One region of the Vibrio iocasae genome, then DNA from elsewhere that is predicted to be linked to it. Evidence: predicted binding sites of a transcription regulator. Region 1 holds the regulator's gene; the other holds the start of a gene.
The links. The regulator PurR, encoded in region 1, represses purine synthesis genes. The targets are predictions, from matches to a motif close to TNANGNAAACGTTTNCNTNA.

Region 1 (5,928 bases):
CTGTAACGCGCTTAAACGCACGTTCTCAGGTTCTGGTTAAGCTAGGGCACTTTAGTAAGCATATAGTGCCTTACATGTGGCTGTATAAACTTTTTGCATACATTGTAATGCCACAGCGGAGCCAAAGGGAATCGCGGCACCTGTTTGTCAGAGAAGCTAAGAAGCTTTGCCAGAAAGAGTTTAAACGCTGGTTTGTGATGGCCGCAGATGTGAATCCTCTGATGCGCTACTTTAAAGACAGAGAGCTTCCTATTCCAACCCTCTATCTGATGGGTGAAAAGGATTATATGTTTATTCAGCCGGTCAAAGAGATGATTAAGGCACATCGTCAAAGCTATCTATGTGAGATCCCAGACTGCGGACATGTATGTAACGTTGAGCGCCCAGATGAGTTTAATCAAAAGTCTATAGAGTTTATTAAAGCAGTTAGTCACTAACTATGACGTGTTTAATGAGTTAAGGGGCTTCCTGGCCACATTGCCAACAAGCTCCAAACTGTCCTTCATTCTTTTCGCCACATTGTTGGCAGCTCCATTCTGTATCTGTATTCAAAGATTGTTGCTTAAAAGAGTTAACAATTTCATGTGCTTCATCTGCTTGTGAAGTATCGGAAATCCAAACGTAGGGGTCAGTGTCATCGGTTAAAGGCAGCTCTCCTTTTAACCCAAATATGCCTTCTCCGCGTACTTCAGCAGGTATGTTTTCACTTTTCAGAAGCTCACTGACAATGTGAGCTTCTGTAGGGTTCTTAGCGCTATATATTTTCATCGGCCACTAACTGTTTTGTGGTTGTTTGGCTGGTTTTATTTTTCCCATTACCCACTTCGCGATAATAGGGAACAAACCTAATAGAGCAAATGAGAGCAGAACATTAGGCGACACGATACCCGACAGGCTATCAATTGTTGCTAATTGCGTACCTGCGTTCAGGTAAACCATGGTTCCTGGAAGCATGCCTAGCTGACTTACCAGATAGAATCTCAGAGTTGATATTGGTGTCAGACCCATAAGTAAGTTTATAAGGAAAAACGGAAACACAGGGATTAATCTCAATGAGAAAAGGTAAAACGCACCATCCTTTTCAACGCCCTGGTTAATCGCATTGAGTTTTGAACCAAATTTACTTTGTACCCAGTCACGTAAAAGGTAACGGCTACTTAGGAATGCCAGCGTCGCGCCTATCGAGCTAGCAAATGAAACTAACAAGAGACTTAGAGAAAAACCAAATAGGGCAGCACCAAGTAAGGTAACCACAGCAGCTCCCGGAATGGAGAAAGCTGTAATGAGCACATAGGCAAAGAAGTAGATTAGAGCAGAAACCAGTTTGTTATCGTTAATTGTGCTGGTTAACGCAGCTTGTTGTGCTTTCGCATTTTCTAATGTCAGATACTGTCCAAATTGCGTCGCAAGAATCACGATAGTAGCAACAAGCAGAATTCCGATAATCAGCTTTTTGTTCATATTAAAATATCCGATAGTCATGTAGTTACAGTATAAGACAGGCTCAGTAAGAAAATAATTTCACACTTCACAAAGAATTTTAAATACAAAAAAACCGCTATGAGATTCAAAGCGGTTTTTAATTGAAATATCTTGATAAAGCTTAGTCGAGTCGTTTTATTAACTCTTCGCGTCGTTCCTTCGATATCACCGACCAGTGAGTGCCGTTTAGTGCGCCTTCGAGAGCCCACAGCAGTTCCAGGCTAACTCCGGAGTTGGTCTCTTTAATCGCTTTGTAAGCGCCTACAGAACCTGCTTGCTTCAGGTCTGAAACAGAAGCGATACCTGCTTTCTTAAGCATGCGTTCTGTACCAAGCCTAAGGTTAGGTAGATCTTTAAGGCGAGTCGGTTTCTCTTCTGCCTGAACCGCTTTTTCTTCTTTAGCTAGCTCTAGAGCGTGTTTTGCGAGAGTAAGAATATCGTCCGTGTTTTCCCAAATGTTGTCAGGTAGTGCGAAGTACTTGGTAACCACAGGGAACCCACGTTTTTTATAAACGTAAGGTTCATAACCGGATGATTTAAACTCTTCGATAGTGGAGTCGCTAGAACGAATATGAAGAGAGTCATTAACGACGAGAGCAAACATTGCTTCGTCTACGAAAATGCCAAACCCACCGAACATAGACCGAGATTTGACTTGGCCAAATTGCTCGAAAAGTTTCAATGAGTCTTTTAGTACTGGTTTATCCATTGCGTCTGTCTCGGGTTAAAAATTGCTTCAACCAATTTGATACCGAGAAATTAGCAAATCTGTGTGATCTGTTGTCAGAAACTCGTAAAGTATCTGCTCTACGTTGCTAATTTGCCTTCGGCAGCCCCGCTGCCATTCTGAGTATAGAAATATCAATACGATACCTCTTCAGATTAAGGCCGGTGGCTTTGCGTCCCATTCTTTCGAATGGTTTGCCCTGGTCGTGACGTTATAAATATAGGCGTGATTTGGATAAAGATCACGGATTAAATTATCCGGTGTGATATTGGTTCCAAATCTTATGCCGTATGATATACAAATGATTGTGTACTACTAACCACTCAATAGTAGTTAGTAGCCGCAAGCTTTAATAGTTTATCAGACTAGTTTAGCTCTTTAACGCTCTTACGTGAGATGATTTCCGGGTGCATCTCAAAAACGCGACGTTCGTGCTCTTTGTTTTTGATTCTTTCCAGCAGAATTTCGAACGCTGTTTTACCAACACGTCGTTTTGGCTGGTGAACAGTGGTCAATGGTGGCGAGAAATAAGCTGCTAGGTCAATATTGTCATATCCAATAACAGAGATGTCTTCAGGGATTCGCATTCCTTTCTCCTGTAGACGGCTCATCAGGCCTAGAGCCATGATGTCATTGAAGCAGAATACAGCTGTTGGTTTTTCATCGAGCTCAAGAATTCTATCCGCAGCTTCAACGGCCATGTCACACTCAAAGTTACCTTCAAGAATATTCTCTTGATTGAACTCGATATCGAACTCTTGTAGTGCGCGTTTGTAGCCTTCGATACGTTCAATACAAAGTGTTTTGTCCAGGTGTCCTGACAGGCAGAAGATTTTTTCGTGCCCACGTTCAAGTAAGTATTTGGTCGCCAGATACCCACCTTCTTCAGAGTTATCAATGATTTTATCTGACTGATTTTCCCAATCACCCCAGTCCATGATCACTTTAGGGATGTCAGTATGGCTCTCCAGCATTTCCTGTAGCTCAGTTGTCAAATCAGAGCAAAGTACAAAGATGCCGTCTACACGCTTTTCTGCAAGGAATCGAACGTAGTCTCGTTGCTTTTCATAGATACCGCCTGTGTTACACAGGATGAGTGTGTAACCCTGCCTGTAACAGTAACTCTCGAAGCCGTCGATGACTTCTGCCAGAAACGGGTTTGTTGACTGTGTCACCAACATACCTACTGTTCGGGTTGTATTGCATTTCAGACTTCGGGCCACAGCACTTGGGGCGTAATTTAACTCTTTTACCGCCTCCATTACTCTTTCTTGAGTAGCTTCAGCAACAAAGCGAGTCTTATTAATAACATGAGATACTGTTGTGGTTGAAACACCGGCTAAGCGTGCGACATCTTTAATAGTGGCCATATATTTGTCCTATCTGAACTGCTGTTTTTTCTTCTACTATAAATAAGTTTATCAGCAGTTTCTCTGTTTGTGATAAAACACAAAAAACCGCTTGAAAAAGCGGTTTACAGAAATATTCATAATTTTATCGATTGCGGCCTGATTTTAGACGTAAATGCAAACAGAAACAACGCCCTTATATAGGGCGTTGTCACAAATATTATTATTTACTCACCAGCAAGGTAAGAGCAATCTAGCTGACAGAAGTCTACAAGAAGAGCCGCGATACCTGCATAGAAACCGAAATCATCATGTTGAACGCACTTATCTTTAAATTGAGGGAACCAACTTAGCATATATTTTTCGATAAATGCTTTCTGGTCCAATAAGGCCTCTTCAATATGCTCAAGTTTTTCTAACTCGTTAGAGCGAATAATCATGTTGCCCAGGAAATCCAGCTCTAGCGCTATATGATCGGCTGGTTCATTCAAGCCTTCTTTGATGGCGATGCCTTTTTCTTCCATCAGAGCAGCCATTTCCTGAGCCGGTTTATCATTAAGTAATCCTGACTCTCCAATATACATAGAAGCATAGGGCAGTGCGGCATTTTTATCTGATGTTAAAAACAGCTCGCAGAAATCCGCAGCCAATTCTAGCTGGGCATCTTCACGTGTTTGTAGTCGGTTTAAAGCATCGACAACTTTATCAATCGATTCTTTAAGTGCTTCGTTTTCACCTAGCCCGGTCAGAAAAGATCGGATTTCGGTAGATTGGTAAGCTTCGAGTTCTTGTTCTGTCAGCTCTTTAGCGAACAGGCTTGAAAGCCACCAGTAAATTTCAGCGCGCTTTTCGTTAAATGCTTTTGTTTCTTCCATTGCAGGGTTCCTGAGACATAGTTATTTCCTATAAGTGTAAACAAAAAATATTAATAAAACTAACTATTGAAATGAAAAAAAATGACAGTTTATTAAGGAAAATTAACCGCAAGTCAGAGAGTTGCGTTGGGTCAATAAATTCCGAACTTTTGGGCAGAATTCCTATTATTCGCTAGAATTATGAAAAGTTATGAATAAAATACGGTCGGCATATTGATAAAATTGTTGATCGAAATTTTCGGCAGAGTGAAGTGGTAGACATGAGTAGTCACGTATTAGTAGTTGAAGATGATGTTGTTACACGAAGCAAGCTGGTTGGGTATTTTCAGAGTGAAGGATATTCAGTAAGCGAAGCGGAGAGTGGCGAGCAGATGAGAGAGATTCTAGCTGAAGAGAATATTGATCTGGTGATGTTAGACATTAATTTACCAGGTGAAGACGGCTTGATGTTAACTCGTGAACTACGCAGCCAATCAGATATCGGAATTATTTTAGTCACAGGCAGAACAGACAGCATAGATAAAATTGTTGGTCTGGAAATGGGGGCGGATGATTACGTTACAAAACCATTTGAACTCAGAGAATTGCTGGTTCGTGTCAAAAACTTATTGTGGCGTATTTCTCTTGTACGTACAGGCGGTGGAAATAACGATTCTGATGAAGATGATGGAAATGTTATCTATTTCGGTGACTGGACGTTTGATATTCAGAGAAGAGCACTAACTCGTGATGGTGAGCCGGTTAAATTGACGAAAGCCGAATATGAGCTGCTTGTGGCTCTTTCTTCTTATCCGAATACAGTATTAAGTCGTGAAAGAATCATCAACATGATAAGTCACAGAGTTGACGCTCCAAACGACCGAACAATTGATGTTCTTATTCGACGTATGCGAGCGAAAATGGAATATGATCCAAAGAACCCTCAAATATTTGTCACTGTGCATGGTGAAGGCTATATGTTCGCAGGTGACTAATATTTTCGGAAAGCAGTTCAAAATAGAAAATCATTCAAAATAATAAGGCCGGCTAATTATGCCGGCCTTATTAGTTTGTATACACTTGCGATTTACTCGGTTTTTCCAAAACTTTGTAATTCTAGCTCTTCAGTGGAGATTAGGTTATCGCGAATATCCTGCCAGATTAATCCGAGTTTTTCATGCCAGTATCTTTCGCTCTGCTCAAGGTATCTGGCGCTAGGTGTGTATTTTGTCCAGGCTTGCTTGATTTCCTTTTGAGCGAGATAGTTGGTCGGTGCAGGTATTGGATTCAAGCCAGCAGCGTGAAACTCTGATAATGCACGAGTCATATGGCTAGCAGAGGTCACTACGACCAAATTGTTTTGCTTGACGAAGGCGGCGGCTTGTCTTGCTTCTTCCCAGGTATCTTTCGCGGTTTCCAGCAACACGATATCGGTTTTAGAAACACCCAGTGCAAGCGCCACTCTTGCCAGCATTTTCGCATGGCTCATTTCTGCTCCGGCCGCATAACCAGAGAG
Region 2 (5,928 bases), 1.3 Mb from region 1:
CAACAGGCAGTTATACCGATTTGTTACCTGAGCACAAGCAGGTCTTCTGTTATGCACGTGAAGATGCGAATCAGGTACTTCTTTGCATCAACAACTATTACGGTGAAGATGCAGAGTGTTCTATACCTGAGCAGTATGACTTGCCTAAAGCGACCTGTCTGCTTTCTAACTATTCTGAAGTTGACAGCAGCAATCAGATGACGCTTCGTCCATACGAAACGAGAATCCTTCTAATACAGAAGTAAAAACTGTAGATACAAAAACGCCTCTTCACTTTTAAAAATGAAGAGGCGTTTTTTTGTTTGATTGTCCGGTTACTGGGCAGCCCAACTAAGTTGGCTGTTCATTCCGCTAACTTCACAGATATCGGCCAGTTTCACTTTAATTGCCATCTTAATCGCATCCGAAGTGAGGCTGCGATTGCTTTGTACTAACGCCATTATCTTTGCAGACTCGGGTTCTGCACTGTATTCAGCTTCACCTAAAGCAGCATGAACGACTTTGACCTCACAGCCACTATCTGAAAATTGCTCAGGAAGTGTCTGAAGGAAGCTAAGCATGTCGGTCATCGCATTTAGCGGGCTTACTGCTTCATCGATCTGTCCCTGAAGAATTATTTCCATCTCTGTTTTCTGTATTGGCTGGGTCATCTTGTTTCTCTATCTGGCCTGGTGTTCGCTTTTTCAAATGTTTTGTCACTCTGAGGGTTGAGAGTATAGAACTAATGAAATACCGATTTCAACCTGCACATAGGGTATCTAACCGTAAGTTACAATATAGCGAGCTGGCTTGTGATTCATGGCTAGAACCATATTAAGAACCACAGCTCCCAGTACGGATAGTACCAACATCCATCCCGGAATAAAGAACATGGATGCGACAAGGATTGTACAGTCAATCAACATCTGAACTTTCCCTGCCGGGATGCCTTTTTTATCCTGTACCAGAAGGCAAAAGATATTAAAGCCACCGAGACTAGAACGATGGCGGAATAGTATCAGCATACCTAATCCCATCAAAAGGCCACCAACGATGGCGCAGTAGACTTCGTTTACTTTATCCAGATGAATAAACGTATCCAGATGATCGGTTATGAACGAGACCAAAGCACCGGAAATAACGCTATTAATAGCGAAGGTCTTACCAAATCGTTTCCATCCCAGATAAAAAAATGGACAGTTGCAGAGAAAGTAGAGAGTACCGAAACTAGCTGGCATGATCTGACTGAACAACAGAGCAAGCCCAGCTGTTCCACCGGTTATCAGGTTAGCAGATTGAAGGAAAAAAATGCCCTGAGCGGTAACAAAAGTGCCTGTGAGTATTGCAATCCAATCTTCTTTTAGTGAGTGTTTTTCAGCCATCAATAAACTTTACTGGTTAAATTTTTACGCGAATAGTAGAGAAAAAGTTATTTTTTCGGTAGCTTGAGACAATAATTAATGGTAAACCTGTGTAATCTGCTTTTTACGGACTGTAAAGCACAGAGTTGACAGCGAATAGGAAGTACCTTAATAAGGCTTTTTATGAGCTGCATTCAAATGGAACATGAAAAATCTGCATAAAGAAATGTTGTTAAGTGGCTTTCTGACCAAAATCAATTTAGGTAGAATATCGCCACCAATTAAGCTTGCGAAAACGTTTGCTTAAGTCATATTTCTACATTGTGACTGCATGACGCAGTTTTTATGTGTGGTTTTATCGAAATATCAGAATATCTGAGTCAGGAGATACAGATGCTAAAGCGTGACATGAACATCGCCGATTATGATGCGGAACTATTCGCGGCAATCCAGGAAGAGACTCTTCGTCAGGAAGAGCATATCGAGCTAATCGCTTCAGAAAACTACACTAGCCCACGAGTGATGGAAGCTCAGGGCTCTCAGCTAACAAACAAGTATGCAGAAGGCTACCCGGGTAAGCGTTACTACGGTGGTTGTGAGTATGTTGATAAAGCTGAAGCTCTAGCGATCGATCGCGCATGTCAGCTGTTTGAGTGTGAGTACGCTAACGTTCAGCCACACTCCGGCTCTCAGGCAAACAGTGCTGTTTATATGGCACTTCTTAAGCCAGGCGACACAGTACTGGGTATGAGCCTGGCTCACGGTGGTCACCTGACTCACGGTTCTCCGGTTAACTTCTCTGGTAAGCACTACAATGTAATTCCTTATGGTATCGATGAAGCTGGTCAGATTAACTATGACGAGATGGAAGCGCTTGCACTAGAGCACAAGCCTAAGATGATCATTGGCGGTTTCTCTGCGTACTCTCAGGTTGTTGACTGGGCACGCATGCGTGAGATTGCAGACAAAGTTGACGCTTACCTGTTTGTTGATATGGCGCACGTTGCTGGCTTGATTGCAGCAGGTGTATACCCAACGCCACTTCCACACGCTCATGTGGTTACTACTACTACGCACAAAACACTAGCGGGTCCTCGCGGTGGTCTGATCCTGTCTAATGCGGGTGAAGATATGTATAAGAAGCTGAACTCTGCAGTATTCCCAGGTGGTCAGGGCGGCCCTCTGATGCATGTTATCGCGGGTAAAGCGGTAGCATTCAAAGAAGCTATGGAGCCAGAGTTTAAAGAGTATCAGGCGCGCGTTGTAGTTAACGCAAAAGCGATGGTATCTGAGTTTATGGCTCGTGGTTACAATATTGTTTCCGGCTCTACAGAAAACCACCTGTTTCTTGTTGACCTTATCGACAAAGACATCACTGGTAAAGAAGCCGATGCAGCACTAGGTGCAGCTAACATCACCGTAAATAAGAACTCTGTACCAAATGACCCACGTAGCCCGTTTGTAACATCAGGTATCCGTGTAGGTACACCAGCGATTACTCGCCGTGGATTCACAGAAGAAGATGCGAAAACACTGGCTGGCTGGATGTGTGATGTGCTTGATAACATCAATGACGAAGCGGTTATCGAAGCAACGAAACAGAAAGTGCTAGATATCTGTAAGCGTCTGCCTGTTTACGCTTAATTTCGTCGTCAATTTGGTGATTTCGTTGTCGGAAGTGCTCATGTACTAGCGTACACTCCGCGCTTCCTCCTAGAACTCACTAATTTTCGTTATGAATGGTTCTATTTCTGCGTCAAAGGTGCTCATTTACTATCGTAAACTCCGCGCCTTTTCCTTGAACTAAAACCATTCATTTAGAAATTAGCTTTGAAAGTAAATAGCTAAGACAGTACATAAAAAACGCGAGTTGTTTGCACAACTCGCGTTTTTAATACTTTGCCTACAGCCTACAGCCTACAGCCTACAGCCTACAGCCTACAGCCTACAGCCTTTATTCTGCTTTATTGATGCTTAATGTAGTACCTGACTTACACTGGAATGAGTAGTAACGACGGCTTTCGTTGAATTTTGAAAGACCTTCACCGGTACAGTAATCGATATTGATGTCACGCATAATTTCCAGCGTCTCTTCACTATTCATTGTGAACTTAGAGCCATCGGCACAGATGATGCGCACACGCCCGTCATCGCTTACAGAATAAACATCAACTTCCGTATTGCAGAGCTCGAACGAGGCATCCAGATAATTGTCGTTTTGAGTATTTGATGAACATCCTGCAAGTGCTACAGCTGCAAAAATGCTTAATAAACCAAGCTTTTTCATTCGGCTATTCCTTTTTCTACAATCTCTTAGGGGTACTATAGTCTATAAGTAGACCTTACCTCAAAGTATCCGTTCACACAAAATTACTTTACTTCAACACCTTGTGCCTGAAGGTCAGCATGATAAGAAGATCGTACAAAAGGACCACAAGCCGCATGAGTAAATCCTAGCTCAAGAGCAATCTCTTTTAGCTCCTCAAATTCTTCTGGTGGAACGTAACGTTCTACAGGAAGGTGGTGACGACTCGGTGCCAGATATTGGCCCAGAGTAAGCATGGTGACGCCGTGGGCACGAAGATCTTTAAGTACTTCGACAATCTCTTCTTTCGTTTCACCCAGGCCCATCATTAGTCCCGACTTAGTCGGAATGTCAGGATGCTGTTCTTTGAACTTCTGCAGGAGTTTCAGAGACCATTTGTAGTTCGCCCCCGGACGCGCTTTTCGGTATAGGCGAGGAGCTGTCTCAAGGTTGTGGTTGAACACGTCTGGTGGATTATCCTTCATTAGCTCTAATGCTGTATCCATTCTGCCTCGAAAGTCCGGGACAAGAGTTTCTATACGGATATCCGGGTTAAGTGCACGAATTTCACGGTTACAGTCGGCAAAATGCTGGGCTCCGCCATCTCGTAGATCATCCCGGTCTACAGAGGTGATAACAACATATTGTAGTCCCATATCACTAATGGTTTTCGCCAGATGAGCTGGTTCTTCTGTATCAGGAGTTAATGGGCGACCATGGGCAACATCGCAAAATGGGCAACGTCTGGTACAAATCGCACCAAGTATCATAAAAGTAGCGGTGCCGTGATTAAAGCATTCAGCTAGGTTAGGGCAAGAAGCTTCTTCGCAAACAGAATGAAGCTTGTTTTTCCGCATTGCAGATTTGATACTCTGGATTCGCTTACTATCAGATGGAAGTTTTATTTTCATCCATTCAGGCTTTCTTAAAACTTCTTTTTGCTCTGATGGCATGTTTTTAACCGGGATCAGAGCCATTTTGTCAGCGTCTCTATATTTAACGCCTTTTTCCATTTGGATTGGTTTGCTCATAGTTTCAGTGTTCTTTTATACGTTATTTATTGCTTCAGGTTGAATGACTTCAACACTTGTGTAATTTAATAGAGGTGTGAGTTGTTTGACAAGCTCATCGCTGACTTGCAACAAATCATTCGGACCTCCTAGTTCAGATACCTGCACCATTTCCATACCAGCATAGCCGCAAGGATTTATCCGAAGAAAAGGGGCTAGGTCCATGTTTATGTTGAGTGCAAGGCCGTGAAAAGAGCAGCCCTTGCGAATACGGAGTCCAAGGGAGCAGATTTTTCTTCCATCCACGTAGACACCCGGAGCATCCGGCCTTGCTGCCGATTGAATACCCAAGCTGTCTAATGTTTTGATGACCAGATTCTCTATGTGAGTAACCAGATCCCGTACTCCAAGGTTCTTTCGTCGCAGATTAATCATGAAGTAAGCAACGAGTTGACCGGGACCGTGATAGGTAACTTGCCCGCCCCTGTCACTCTGAACCACCGGGATATCACCAGTTTTCAGTAAATGCTCTTCTTTGCCTGCCTGGCCTTGCGTAAAGACGGGTTTGTGCTCAACTAACCATACTTCGTCAACGGTTTCATCCGTTCTGGTGTCAGTGAATTCGTGCATTGCACGCCAGACGGGCTCGTACTCTTGTAGGCCGAGGTACTTTACAATCAGTTTATCTGCAACGTCAGTCAAAACACTCTTCACACTCTAGTTAATAAAGTGATCGCATTATAAACGTCTTTAAGTGTTAGAACTATATTAAAGTTACAGGAACTTAAAATATTGTTATAACTTTTGTTGAAAATTTTGAAGAAGGCGAGATAAATGAGATTGAATACTTGCTTATACAGATACAAAAACAGCGGCTAGAATTGCCGCTGTTTTAATAGGATCTACTTTTCGCGAGTCGGTGATTACAGAACCATTCTCACGATTTCAATTTCGCCTAGCTCTTTATAAAGAGTTTCAACCTGCTCAACAGATGTTGCAGTGATGGTAACTGACACAGAGTTATAAGTGCCTTTGCCACTCGGTTTTACCGAAGGGCTGTAGTCACCAGGAGCATGTTTCTGAATCACTTCCAGAACCAATTCAGGAAGTTCAGGTTTTGCATAACCCATTACCTTGTAAGTGAACTGACAAGGGAACTCTAAGAGATCTTTTAGCTTTGGCTGCTCTTGCATTATTAACTCCGGATACTAAGTTGACCGCGAATATTACGCTCAATAGAGGAGGAACTCAAGTGAAACAAAAAGCGCGAGTA

Region 2: glyA (serine hydroxymethyltransferase) is a predicted target of PurR. The motif match lies at 1,628-1,647, and genes of this name have one in related genera.

Annotation. Positions count from the first base shown of each region.
Region 1 covers NZ_CP145311.1:2,183,327-2,189,254, reverse strand. Annotated here, with positions in the region: gene SNR28_RS19670 (alpha/beta fold hydrolase) at 1-437, shown strand, start outside; gene SNR28_RS19665 (DUF2007 domain-containing protein) at 457-768, opposite strand; gene SNR28_RS19660 (TVP38/TMEM64 family protein) at 775-1,461, opposite strand; gene SNR28_RS19655 (TfoX/Sxy family DNA transformation protein) at 1,604-2,191, opposite strand; cyclic di-GMP riboswitch class I at 2,308-2,418, opposite strand; gene purR (HTH-type transcriptional repressor PurR) at 2,575-3,579, opposite strand; gene torD (molecular chaperone TorD) at 3,786-4,433, opposite strand; gene torR (two-component system response regulator TorR) at 4,694-5,407, shown strand; gene elyC (envelope biogenesis factor ElyC) at 5,500-5,928, opposite strand, start outside.
Region 2 covers NZ_CP145311.1:833,584-839,511, forward strand. Annotated here, with positions in the region: gene treC (alpha,alpha-phosphotrehalase) at 1-245, shown strand, start outside; gene SNR28_RS13460 (hypothetical protein) at 315-650, opposite strand; gene SNR28_RS13465 (YitT family protein) at 759-1,361, opposite strand; gene glyA (serine hydroxymethyltransferase) at 1,734-2,984, shown strand; gene SNR28_RS13475 (hypothetical protein) at 3,295-3,627, opposite strand; gene lipA (lipoyl synthase) at 3,711-4,676, opposite strand; gene lipB (lipoyl(octanoyl) transferase LipB) at 4,692-5,357, opposite strand; gene ybeD (DUF493 family protein YbeD) at 5,579-5,848, opposite strand.